3 regions of the Thermoanaerobacterium xylanolyticum LX-11 genome follow, and region 1 is predicted to be linked to each of the others. Evidence: riboswitches for the same ligand, from Rfam matches in the RefSeq annotation. Region 1 holds a riboswitch; each other region holds the start of a gene.

What was found. Region 1 has a riboswitch for S-adenosylmethionine ahead of THEXY_RS03725 (methionine ABC transporter ATP-binding protein). Riboswitches for the same ligand answer to the same signal wherever they lie in the genome.
Region 2: another riboswitch for S-adenosylmethionine. It lies ahead of metK (methionine adenosyltransferase); the one in region 1 lies ahead of THEXY_RS03725 (methionine ABC transporter ATP-binding protein).
Region 3: another riboswitch for S-adenosylmethionine. It lies ahead of THEXY_RS03150 (homocysteine synthase); the one in region 1 lies ahead of THEXY_RS03725 (methionine ABC transporter ATP-binding protein).

What each region holds. Positions count from the first base shown of each region.
Region 1 is NC_015555.1:762,027-766,507, forward strand. Features, by position in the region: gene spoVB (stage V sporulation protein B) at 1-103, shown strand, start outside; gene THEXY_RS03715 (MetQ/NlpA family ABC transporter substrate-binding protein) at 136-981, opposite strand; gene THEXY_RS03720 (methionine ABC transporter permease) at 996-1,673, opposite strand; gene THEXY_RS03725 (methionine ABC transporter ATP-binding protein) at 1,660-2,682, opposite strand; SAM riboswitch class I at 2,759-2,859, opposite strand; gene THEXY_RS03730 (BglG family transcription antiterminator) at 3,073-4,481, shown strand, end outside.
Region 2 is NC_015555.1:1,970,014-1,974,494, forward strand. Features, by position in the region: gene THEXY_RS09640 (hypothetical protein) at 1-373, opposite strand, end outside; gene THEXY_RS09645 (HD-GYP domain-containing protein) at 599-1,198, shown strand; gene metK (methionine adenosyltransferase) at 1,306-2,493, opposite strand; SAM riboswitch class I at 2,568-2,669, opposite strand; gene THEXY_RS09655 (rubrerythrin family protein) at 2,797-3,300, opposite strand; gene THEXY_RS09660 (peroxiredoxin) at 3,320-3,820, opposite strand; tRNA gene THEXY_RS09665 (tRNA-Tyr) at 4,044-4,129, opposite strand; tRNA gene THEXY_RS09670 (tRNA-Val) at 4,175-4,250, opposite strand; tRNA gene THEXY_RS09675 (tRNA-Pro) at 4,256-4,331, opposite strand.
Region 3 is NC_015555.1:633,181-637,661, forward strand. Features, by position in the region: gene polX (DNA polymerase/3'-5' exonuclease PolX) at 1-1,382, shown strand, start outside; SAM riboswitch class I at 1,457-1,559, shown strand; gene THEXY_RS03150 (homocysteine synthase) at 1,689-2,981, shown strand; gene THEXY_RS03155 (Nramp family divalent metal transporter) at 3,156-4,427, shown strand; gene THEXY_RS03160 (hypothetical protein) at 4,478-4,481, opposite strand, start outside.

The DNA.
Region 1 (4,481 bases):
TACAGTATTATCAGGATTTTTAGTTTACATTGCATCATGTCAACTTATAAAGCTTCCATATTTAGAAGATTTAAATAGACTTATATTTTCAAGGAATAAATAATAAAAACCCGCTTTAAACGGGTTTTTTTAATGTTAAAAGGCAGGAACTATAGCGCCTTTGTATTTGTCTTCTATAAATTTCTTGACTTCATCAGAATTTAAGGCTTTTGCTAATTTTTGTATTGCTGGGTCATTTTGATTGTCTTGCCTTACAACTAACACATTAGCATAAGGAGAATTTTTGTCCTCCATAAAAATTGCATCCTTTAAAGGATTTAAGTTTGCCTCTAATGCAAAATTAGTGTTTATAATGGCCAAATCTACATCTTGAAGTGTCCTTGGAAGCTGAGGTGCTTCAAGCTCTACAATCTTTAAATGCTTTGGATTATCCACTATGTCTCTCGGGGTTTGTGTAAGACCATTTGGATCTTTTAACTTAATTAACCCTTCTTTTTGCAGTAAAAGCAGCGCTCTTCCTTCATTTGTAGCATCGTTTGGAACAGCCACTGTTGCACCGTCTTTTAGTTCATCTTTTGACTTAATCTTTTTTGAATATGCCCCCATCGGTTCTACATGCACTTTGACTAATGGCACCAATTTTACATTGTTTTTCTTCTCAAAGTCCTCAAGGTATGGAACGTGTTGGAAGAAATTTGCGTCGATTTGCTTGTCGACAAGTGCAGTATTTGGCGTCACATAGTCGGTAAATTCTTTTATTTCAAGGTCTACGCCTTCTTTTGCAAGAATAGGCTTTACTACATTAAGTATTTCTGCATGGGGGTTTGGTGTTGCACCAACGACTATCTTCGTCATTTTAGTAGAGCTATCTGTGTTTGAGTTTGCATTAGATGTAGTAGATACGTTATTTGATTTTGTGCATCCTGATAAGATAAATGCAAATGTCAATATGAGAGTGAGAAATAAAAATGATTTTTTCATCACATACCATCCTTTCATCTTTTATCAACTTTTTTTGCAAGATAATTTCCAATTCTTTGTACAATTTCTACAAAGATTATTAAGACTATGATTGTAGCTATAAGCACATCTGTCTGAAACCTTTGGTAGCCATATCTTATAGCCAGATCTCCTAAACCACCTCCTCCAATAGCACCTGCCATAGCAGAATACCCTAAAATATTTATAACCGTAAGAGTTATTCCCAATATAAGTGATGGTAATGATTCTGGAATCATGACTTTAAATATTATCTGTGGTATTGATGCACCGACAGATATAGATGCTTCAATGACACCCCAGTCTACTTCTTTAAGAGATGATTCTATGACTCTTGCAACAAATGGAGCTGCAGCAACTGACAATGGTACAATAGCAGCAGTAGGCCCTATAGTTGTGCCAACAATAAGCCTTGCCAATGGGAAGATTGCGATTATGAGGATTATGAACGGCACTGACCTCATGACATTAATTACAGTACCTAATATCTGATTTAACTTTAGGTTTTCCTTTATATGGCCTTTATCTGTTATGACGAGTATTATGCCGAGAGGCAGTCCTATGATTACTGAGAAAAGTGTTGAGAAAAATACCATGTACAAAGATTCCCAAAGAGGCTCCTCCATAAGTTGCCACAAGTTTAACAGATACTGCAATGTATTAGATGACACCATTTTTAAGCACCTCTATTCTAAGACCATTATTTTCTAAAAATTTTATCGCATCTTTTATGGAATTTTGTTCACCGCTTATTTTTATTAGGAGATTTCCTACTTGTGAGTTTTGCACTCTTTCGATATTTCCTGAAATGATATTCACTTCAACATCGAAATTTTTTATCATGTGAGATATGACAGGCTGGTTGCTGCTGCTGCCAAAAAACGATAATCTTAAGACTTCCTCGTTTGGGTTATCGTCATCAAGCAATATGTCTGGTGGAAGTTCAGCTATCATATCTTTTAAAAATCTTTTAGATGTTTCTGTTGAAGGGTTTGAAAAGATGTCTATTACATTTCCTTCCTCGATTATTCTGCCGTCTTCCAAAACTGCCACTTTGTCGCACAGATTTCTTATGACAGACATTTCGTGCGTTATTACCACGATTGTAATTCCATATTGCTTGTTTATGTCCTTTAAAAGATTTAAGATGGATTCTGTCGTTGTAGGGTCTAAAGCGGATGTGGCTTCATCAGATAGAATTATGTCTGGATTGTTTGCTAAAGCTCTTGCGATTCCTACCCGTTGTTTTTGCCCGCCAGATAGCTGTGCAGGGTATGCGTACTTTTTATCTTTTAAATCTACTACATCCAGCAATTCATCAACGCGCTTTTTTATGGCAGAATCGCTGACTTTCGAGATCTTAAGAGGAAATGCTATGTTCTCATACACTGTAGAGTTCATCAAAAGATTGAAATGCTGAAATATCATGCCAATCTTTTTTCTCATATTTCTCAGTTCTTTTGGCTTTAACTTTGTCATTTCTACGCCGTTTATCAGTATGCTGCCAGATGTAGGTTTTTCCAACATGTTGATGCACCTTATCAATGATGATTTCCCGGCACCGCTTAGACCCATTATGCCATAAATTTCACCATCGCTTATAGTTAAGTTGATGTCCTTTAAAGCTACTACATCTTTTCCGTTTGTGTTGTAAACTTTGCTTAAGTTTTTTATTTCGATCAAATCATTTCACCTTCTTTTCGCAAATTTAATTTAAAAAAGCAATAAAAAAAACCTCCAATGAAAGAGGTTTTGTCCTCTCTCATCTCTCAGCAATCGCTGCAGGAATTGGCACCATTGCACATACGTGCCGGTTGCCGGGTTTCATCGGGCCAGTCCCTCCACCTCTCTAGATAAGAGAATAATTTCGTTTTTAGTTGTTAAAATGATTATATAGGATGGATGTTGAAAAGTCAAGCAAAATTTTCATGCGACAATATTAAATTTTTGTCATAATAAATCTGACAGCGTGTTCACAAGTTTGTGTTGATTTAATTAATAAATTGATTATAATTAAGATGAAAGATAAGTTAACTTATTAATAATTTGTCATAGATGAAAGGACAAATATCTATGAAAGAGTTAAGTAGGCGCCAATTAGAAATCTTCAAAAAGGTTCTTTCAAAAGAAGTTTCCAGTTTGGACGATATCGTCATTTTGTACAAGTTAAGCAAAAGGACTGTTTACAGGGAAATAAATACAATAAATGAATATATAAAAGAATACAATTTGAGGCTTAAAAATGACGGTGGAGCATTAGTCTTAGAAGGAACTGATAATGATATCGAAAAATTCAAATTCGATGTAATAGGTTATAGGCCAAGCATTGACGCTGATAAAAGGCGAAAGCTGATACTGTCTGAGCTTTTGCAGATGAAAGAACCTGTAAAACTTGAGTACTTCGCTAAAGAATACAATGTGACTACCGCAACAATAAGCTATGACATTAAAGAGATCGATAAATGGCTAAACAAGCAAAATGTTACAATTGTAACTAAGCCTGGTGTTGGCATATACGTAAAAGGCGATGAAAACAATATAAGAAGGGCTATTATAAATTTTTTGTATGACAATGTAGAGACAAAAGACCTAATTGAGTTTTTAAATAAGGGGTACAATAATATAAACAAACTTAGTGAAGACATAAATGACAGGCTGCTTAGGCTTATAGACTATGATACGGTTTTAAAGATAGAGAAGGCTATACAAAAATTGGAGAAATCCCTTAATTACGAATTAGCAGAAAGCTCGTACATGGGGCTTACAGTGCATCTGGCATTGGCGCTAAAAAGAATAAAAGAAGGCGAAAAGATAAAAATAGGTAATGAAAGCCTTTATGAGCTTAAAAAGTCGGATGAGTTCGAATTTGCAGAAATGCTTGCCAGGTTTTTGGAAGAAGAATTCGACATTTCTATTCCGGAAGATGAAATCGGTTATATAACGATTCATCTACAAGGAGCAAGGTACAGGGCAAATACCGAAGACGTAAATGACGAGCTGCTAAATGAAATACTGCAGGAAATGATCAGCGTTGCAGAAGATGAATTTGGCACTGACTTCAAAGATGATATGATGCTTTTAAGCGGTTTAAAGACGCACCTAAGGCCTACTATCTTTAGACTTCGCATGGGTCTTGCGATTAGAAACCCGCTTATAAATGACATTAAAGAACGGTACAGCAGTTTATTTGAAAAATGTATATCTATTGCAAATGTGATTAAAGACAAGCTTAATGTTGATGTGCCTGATGATGAGATAGGATATATTGCGATGCATTTTGGCGCATCCATAGCAAGAAAAAGCGATATGACGAAAAGGCACAATATTTTAGTCGTGTGTGCCAGCGGCATAGGGACATCGAGGATGCTTCTATCTAAGCTCCAGATGTTTCCACAATTAAACATTGTAGATACGGTTTCCAGTTTGAGGGTTAAAGACTTTAAAGATAGAGATGATATTGATTTGATAGTGTCTACAATTCC
Region 2 (4,481 bases), 1.2 Mb from region 1:
TGATGTTGCCAACATTTACAATGCAATACGTAGAATGCTCCTCAATCTCATTTATTTTCTCATAGCACACATATCCGTAAGATACATCCTTTGCTACTTTTGGAATCCTCGATTTTAACTGTACAAGCGTAAAGTTGCCAGCTAAAGGAATTGGAAAATTATTTTTTATGCCAAGGCTTTTGGCGTACTTTTCTTTCATGGCACTTAAATCTACAGCATACTTTTTCAAAGTCCTCTTTAGACAACTTTTGACACTGGATTTTATACGCAATACATCGCCATTTAAGTCTATTAATTCTGTTCCATCACCGTAATCATCAAGATAACAAGGCAATATGGCAATGTACACATCAGGTATATCAAAATTCTTCATCTCCATTACTCCTTTACGAACTAATGTTTGTACATATTATATATTATAACAACTTTAAAGTCAATATATGGATAAAATTTTAAATAATTTTTCTGAATTTTTTTTTTTTTTTTTTTTTTTTTTTTTTTTTTTTTTTTTTTGAATTTTATTACAATGCATGAAATTATTGACTACTCCAAAGAATTATAATATAATATTAATTGTCGAAAAAAGGGGAAAAATGAGATGAATTATGATGAAGAAAAACTGATGTCGCATCTTTTGATTTCGCTAAGAAACTACCATTACGAAACGTACAAGCACAGCATCAGAGTCGCAAAATTGTCATACAATGTAGCGAACATGATGCGACTTAACATGAAGGAAAAAATAGCAATATATAAGGGTGCATTACTGCATGATATAGGCAAAGTGATGATTCCAATTAATATTCTTGCAAAACCAGACAAACTTACAGAATTAGAATACGACGTCATGAAATTGCATCCCATATACGGCGCCGATATACTTGAAGCCTTGACCCCACTTTCATACTTGACGTCTACTGTGCTATATCATCATGAAAGGCTTGATGGGACAGGTTATCCTTATGGTTTAAAAATCATTCCATTTGGTGCACAGATTGTAGCAGTGTGTGATTCTTTCGACGCAATGACAAACGATAGACAGTATAGAAAAGCCAAAAGTGCTATTGAAGCGATACAGGATTTGAGAGAGTGCGATGCAAAATACAATCAGATGCTTGTTTCAGCATTAGAAAACGTGATTAAAACAAATGCAAAAGTTTTTGGAAAAAATAGAGAAAGCAATGGAATAGCCATCTAATTTATGCTATAATAAAAGTAGCGGAGCGTACAATTTTTATAAAAACTGCGGCTATAAATATACATAAACGCCGCAAAGCCCGGAGTTTCCTCCGGGCTTTAAAATTATTATTTATTAAAAGCAAGTTTTTTCAATATTTCAGCTCTGTCAGTTCTCTCCCATGTAAGGTCAAGATCTGTTCGGCCAAAATGTCCATACGCTGCAACTTGTCTATAAATAGGCCTTCTTAAATCAAGATCTCTTATGATAGCAGCAGGTCTTAAATCAAATACCTTTTTGACTATTTCAGATATCTCTTCATCAGATATCTTTCCAGTGCCAAAAGTATCTACATTGACTTCTAATGGTGTAGCTACGCCTATAGCATATGCCAATTGAACTTCACACTTTTCAGCAAGTCCAGCAGCTACAATGTTTTTCGCTACATACCGTGCAGCGTACGCAGCAGATCTGTCAACTTTCGACGGGTCTTTGCCAGAAAAAGCACCACCGCCATGTCTTGCATATCCACCATAAGTGTCGACTATTATCTTCCTTCCTGTAAGGCCACTGTCCCCTTGCGGTCCACCAACTACGAATCTTCCTGTCGGATTTACATATATCTTCGTATCTTCATCAATAAGCTCTGGTGGAACGATAGGTTTTATTACATACTCTTTTACATCATTTTCAATCTTATCATGATCAACGTCTGGCGAGTGTTGTGTAGATACGACGATTGAATCAACTCTTTTTGGTACGTCATCAACGTACTCAATCGTCACCTGTGTCTTGCCATCAGGTCTTAGATAATCTAAAGTGCCATTTTTCCTTACCTCTGCTAATCTGCGAGCAAGTCTATGGGCTAATGATATTGGAAGAGGCATAAGTTCAGGCGTCTCTGTACATGCGTATCCAAACATCATACCTTGGTCTCCAGCACCTTGTTCTTCCAGCTCATCGTGGGAGATGCCTTTTTTAACTTCCAGAGCCTTATCAACTCCCAATGCTATATCTGGAGACTGTTCATCTATTGATGTAAGCACAGAGCATGTGTCAGCATCAAAACCGTATTTTGCCCGCGTATACCCTATCTCTTCTATAACCTTTCTTGCAATTTTGGGTATGTCAACGTAGCACTTTGTGGATATTTCGCCCATTACCAATACCATACCTGTCGTGACAGCAGTCTCACAAGCTACCCTTGCATAAGGATCATTTTTTAGGATCTCATCTACAATAGCATCAGATATCTGATCGCAAATTTTATCTGGATGTCCTTCAGTAACTGATTCTGAAGTAAAATACTTTTTCATCTGTATCCTCCTTTTTAAATCACATAAAAGACCTAAAACAAAATAAAACCTCTCCAAAAGAAGAGGCACATCCACCCTCATCTTTCAGAAGCAAACTTCTGCGAGAATTAGCACCTTGTCTTAAGACAGGTTGCCGGGCTTCATAGGGCTCTTCCCTCCACCTCTCTTGATAAGAGTTTCACTTATTTAACTTAAAATATAATATCACAGTACAAAAAATAAGTCAATTAAAAATTAAAAAGTGCTTGATGACAATCAAGCACTTTAAAGTTAATATATGATAATGAAGGGGTTTTATGCCTTTTAGAATACAACAAACTTATCTCTTGGTGCTCCACATACTGGACATTTTTCTGGAGCTGTATCAATTGCCGTATACCCGCAAACTGGGCAAATATACACTTTAGATATAGCTATGTCTTCATTTTTAAGTGCCGCTGCTTTTGCATCTGTATACATCTTAGCATGTAACTTCTCAGCTTCAAGAGCATAGTTGAAGCTTTTATCTGCAGATTTCTCCTCCTGCAGATCTGCTACAGCTTTATATGCTGGATACATTTCTTCTACTTCAAACGTCTCACCTGCTATTGCCTTGTCAAGATTTGCTACTGTGTCTTTCACTTCGCCTAATGTCTTGTAGTGATTTGTAGCATGAACTAATTCGGCGTAAGATATAGCTCTAAAAAGCTTTGCTATGTTTGGCTTACCCTCCTTTTCAGCAACATCAGCAAAAATTTGATACCTCATGTGAGCCTGGCTTTCACCTGCGTATGCATCGCTTAGATTTTTTGTCGTCATTTCTCTCATTTCAAAATCTCCTCCTTCTTTAATCTAATACTTTGTCCCCTGGTTTCCAACCTACAGGGCAAGCATGACCTGTTTGAAGTGCATTAAGCACTCTCAATATTTCATCGACATTTCTGCCGATTACTGGCTCATGTACAACTTCGTAATCAACATTTCCCTCAGGATTAATGATGAATGCAGCTCTCAATGCTATACCAGCATCTTCAATAAGTATTCCATACTGCTTTGTGACTTCTTTGTTGTAATCAGATAAAAGCGGAAAATCAACACCACCAAGACTATCTATCCATGCCTTGTGCGAGTAAACGCTATCTGTGTTAATACCTAATAACTCAGCATTGAGCTTGTCAAATTCAGGTTTCATCCTGTTAAACTCAGGTATTTCTGTTGAACATACTGACGAAAAGTCAAGTGGATAAAAGAAAAGTACTACCCATTTACCTTTATAATCGCTTAAGGATATTTGACCTTTTGTGCTGTCTAACTTAAATTCAGGAGCTTTCTTACCTACCAATGACATATGTACCCACCTCTCATCTATTTCTAATTAATCATCACATCGGATAAACTATTAATATTTTATTTCTATTAATAACTATTTTCCCTTCACAAGTATTATTATACATCAATTATTTTTTATGTCAATAGGATTTGGAAAATATTTTATCGATGTCTTTGAAAATCGTTACGATGAGGAAATATTGAAAGGCAAAATAAAAAAAGGCCACTTAGCCTTGTATCCATGGTGGAGGGAGATGGATTCGAACCATCGAAGGCACCAGCCAACAGATTTACAGTCTGCCCCCTTTAGCCACTTGGGTATCCCTCCATGATTATTTTATTTTAATGTGAGAAAAATCTTCACAAATAGAAATGGTGGTCGCAATAGGGCTCGAACCTATGACCCCCTGCTTGTAAGGCAGGTGCTCTCCCAGCTGAGCTATACGACCAATCATGGTCGGGGTGGAGGGACTCGAACCCCCGACCCCATGCTCCCAAAGCACGTGCGCTACCAACTGCGCTACACCCCGGTGTCTTGCGACATATTTGATTATAGTTGAAATCTATCAATTTCACAAGATTTATTATTCCTCATTTTAGCCGGTTTCCATAAGTTAATTTGGTATTTTTTCGATATCTTTCGCTTATACTCCATTTATCTTTTATAATCATTATACGCA
Region 3 (4,481 bases), 130 kb from region 1:
ACAAATTGGATATAAAGACGGTTGGTGAATTGGAATATGCCTGTATTGAAAATAGACTTGTTGAATTACCTGGATTTGGTGAAAAAACACAGAAAAAAATCCTTGAAGGTATACAATTTATAAAACAGTTTAGTGGTAAGCATCTATTTATGGATGCATATTTAGAGGCCACATCATTAAAACAATATCTTGTTGATAGTGGATTGACAATAAGATGCGAGATTGCGGGAAGTTTAAGGCGAAGAAAAGAAACGGTGAAAGACATAGATATTCTTGCTACGTGTGACAATCCTGAGAAGCTAATGGACGTATTTACAAAATATGAAGGTATAAGGGATATTGTTGCCAAGGGAGAAACCAAGACTAGCGTAATATTGAAATCTGGCATAAATGTAGACTTAAGGGTTGTTAAAGATGAGGAATTTCCATATGCATTGCACCATTTTACCGGTAGCAAAGAGCACAATACAGCTATGAGGCATAGGGCAAAGCAAATGGGAATAAAAATGAATGAATATGGACTATTTAAAGATGATTTGCTTGTTAAATGCTATGATGAAGACGACATATTTAAAAGTTTAGCTCTTCAATATATTCCACCGGAACTTCGAGAGAATATGGGTGAAATTGAAGCAGCAGAAAAAGGATTACTTCCCATATTAATAGATGAAAAAGACATCAAAGGGGTTTTTCATGTACATACGATATACAGCGATGGTGCAAATACAATTTCTGAAATGGTGAATGCTGCACGAGATTGCGGTTATAAAATTATTGGTATTACAGATCACAGTAAATCTGCATTTTATGCAAATGGACTTAAAGAAGAAGATGTTTTAAGGCAATTGGATGAAATTGATGAATTGAATAACAAGTATAGTGATATAAAAATATTAAAAGGCATAGAATCTGATATATTAAAAGATGGTTCACTTGATTATGACGAAGATATATTGAGAAGACTTGACTTTGTCATCGCATCTGTTCATTCTAACTTTAAAATGACTAAAGACGACATGACAGAGAGAATAATAAAAGCTATAAAAAATAAATACACAAAAATCATTGGACATCTAACAGGGAGACTTCTCCTTGCAAGAGACGGTTATGACATTGACGTGTATAAAATTATAGATAGTGTTGCTGAATACGGGAAAATAATTGAAATAAATGCAAGTCCATACAGGCTTGATTTGGATTGGAGATATATAAAATATGCAAAAGAAAAAGGTGTAAAATTTGCAATTTGCCCAGATGCACATAGGATAGAAGGACTTGATGATATGAAATATGGCATCGGCATTGCACGTAAAGGTTGGCTTGAAGCGAAAGATGTGATAAATACGTATGAATATGACGAATTAAAGAAGGTTTTAAAATAAAATTCCAAGAAAACCTATTGACATTAATGATTTAAAGTGTTAATATAGTTTAAAATACAAATTGAATATGAAACCTCTTATCAAGAGTGGTGGAGGGACTGGCCCGATGAAACCCGGCAACCGGCATATATAATGCGTCTGGTGCCAAATCCTGCAGGGAAACCTGAGAGATGAGAGGAGCGGCGCAAACTTAGCCCTCTTCTACATCGAAGAGGGCTTTTAATATACCAAAATGAAAAGAGGTGCATTATAAGAATCAATTTAATTTGTTTATTTAAATTAAAATTATATAGAGGAGAGATTTAGATGAGTGAAGAAAGAAAATTAAAATTTGACACATTGCAGGTGCATGCGGGGCAAGAACCAGATCCAACTACAGGTGCAGTGGCAGTGCCAATTTATCAAACATCGTCATATATATTTAAAGATACTGAACATGCCGCTTCTTTATTTAGCCTTAAAGAACCAGGTAATATTTATACAAGAATTATGAATCCCACCAATGATGTATTTGAAAAGAGAATAGCAGCCTTAGAAGGTGGTGTTGGTGCTGTTGCGACAGCTTCTGGCTCTGCTGCTATAACATACTCGATTTTAAATATAGCAAGTGCAGGTGATGAAATAGTATCTGCCAGCACATTATACGGAGGAACATACAATCTTTTCGCTTTAACGTTGCCTAAACTTGGCATTAAAACGACATTTGTAGATCCAGATGATCCAGAAAATTTCAGAAAAGCAATAACAGACAAAACAAAGGCATTGTATATAGAGACGATAGGAAATCCCGGGATAAATATACCTGATTTTGAGGTTATAGCAAAAATAGCCCATGAGAATAAAATACCGCTAATTGTAGACAACACATTTGCAACGCCATATCTCTTCCGTCCGTTTGAATACGGGGCAGATATAGTAGTACATTCAGCGACAAAATTTATAGGAGGCCACGGAACATCAATAGGCGGAGTAATAGTAGATTCAGGAAAATTTGATTGGGCAGGAAGCGGAAGATTCCCTGAATTTGTAGAGCCAGATCCCAGCTATCATGGAATCAAATATGTTGAATCATTTGGACCTGCCGCATATATCACAAAACTGAGAGTACAGCTTTTAAGAGATACTGGTGCATCTTTAAGTCCATTCAATGCATTTTTATTTTTACAAGGATTAGAGACTTTGTCATTAAGAGTCCAAAGACATGTGGAAAATGCACAAAAAGTAGCAGAATTCTTAGCAAGCAATCCCAATGTGACGTGGGTAAACTATCCTGGACTTAAAGAAAACAAATACCATGAGCTTGCAAAGAAATACCTGCCGAAGGGTGCAGGAGCGATATTGACATTTGGAATAAAAGGTGGAATAAATGCTGGAATCAAATTCATAAACAGCCTTGAATTATTCTCATTGCTGGCCAATGTTGGTGACGCAAAGTCTTTGGTAATTCATCCAGCAAGCACGACACATTCGCAATTAAGCGAAGAAGAATTATCATTAGCAGGTGTAACCCCTGACCAAATAAGACTTTCAATAGGCATAGAAGACATCGACGACATATTGTATGACCTTGATCAAGCACTTAAAAAAGCAGCAGAATAAATATTATAGAGCTCTCTTCAGAATAGAAGAGAGCTTTTGATATTGCAGTACGGTGAAATATATTGTATAATCTAATTGAGAATGAATTTCAGAATCAAAGAATTGTAAAAATTGAATTTGCTTTTCTTATGGTTTACTGAGGTTAAGAAAAATTTATGCAGAAGGGGTGCTTAAATGCCTTTGAACGAAAACGAACATACACTATCTCATGAATTTGAAGGATCAAAAAAGAATAAATCTACTATTCTATTACTACTTGCAACAATAGGCCCAGGGCTTACTGTTATGTTAGCAGATACTGATGCAGGATCTATTATAACATCGGCACAGTCGGGTGCTAGATGGGGTTATAGCTTGTTGTGGCTGCAATTTTTGCTTATTCCAATTTTATATTTTGTGCAGGAGCTTACAACACGTATTGGAATAACGACTGGTAAAGGGCATGGCGAATTGATCAAGGAAAAGTTTGGTGCAGGTTGGGCATGGTTTTCAGTTTTAACACTTGTGGTTTCTGCTATAGGTGCTTTAGTCACAGAATTTTCTGGTATTGCCAGTGTTGGCTTATTGTTTGGCATACCAAAGTGGATAAGCATATCACTTGCATCAATCTCCTTAATATTAATAACAGGCTTTGGACGTTATACTATTGTTGAACGCATAGCTATATTTATCGGATTATTTGAACTAAGCTTTATACCAGCGGTTATACTAGCACATCCCGATACTTCGTCAATAATAAATGGGATTATCGGACAGAAGCCTTTCTACGATGAATCTTATAGGCTTCTTATAGCAGCCAATGTTGGAGCCGTAATAATGCCTTGGATGATATTTTACCAACAAGGCGCTGTGATAGACAAAAAATTAACAGAAAAATCGATAAGGTTTAGCCGCATTGATACTGCTGTCGGTTCAGTTGTAACTCAGATAATCATGGCGGTTGTACTTGTATTAACGGCTGCCACTATTGGACGGATAAATCCAAATGTTTCACTTACGAATATTCAGCAGATTGCTGATTCACTTATACCATTTGTAGGTCAGGTTGGTGGCAAAATCTTATTTTCAGCAGGTATTATCGGTGCTTCTTTGATAGCAGCTGTTGTTGTTTCATTGGCAACTTCATGGTCGTTAGGTGAAGTTATGGATTTTAAGCGAAGCCTTAATTCATCATGGAAAGAAGCTCCGATATTTTATGGATTATATGCTGCAGGTATTATTGTTTCCGCCATTATCGTCTTATCAGGAGTACCCCTTGTAACATTGACAATTTCAGTTGAAATAATGAATTCATTGCTTTTGCCAATTGTCCTCGGATTTTTGATAGCGCTTGGATGGAAGGCATTACCTGAAAAATATAAATTAAAAAATTGGGAAAAAATCGTACTTGCGATAATATATTTACTTGTATGTTCTTTGGGAATTCTCACGTTGTTTCAGATATGATTTCAGATACGAATTAAACTACGTAAAAAAAGGAGCCAAAGGCTCCTAAATTAC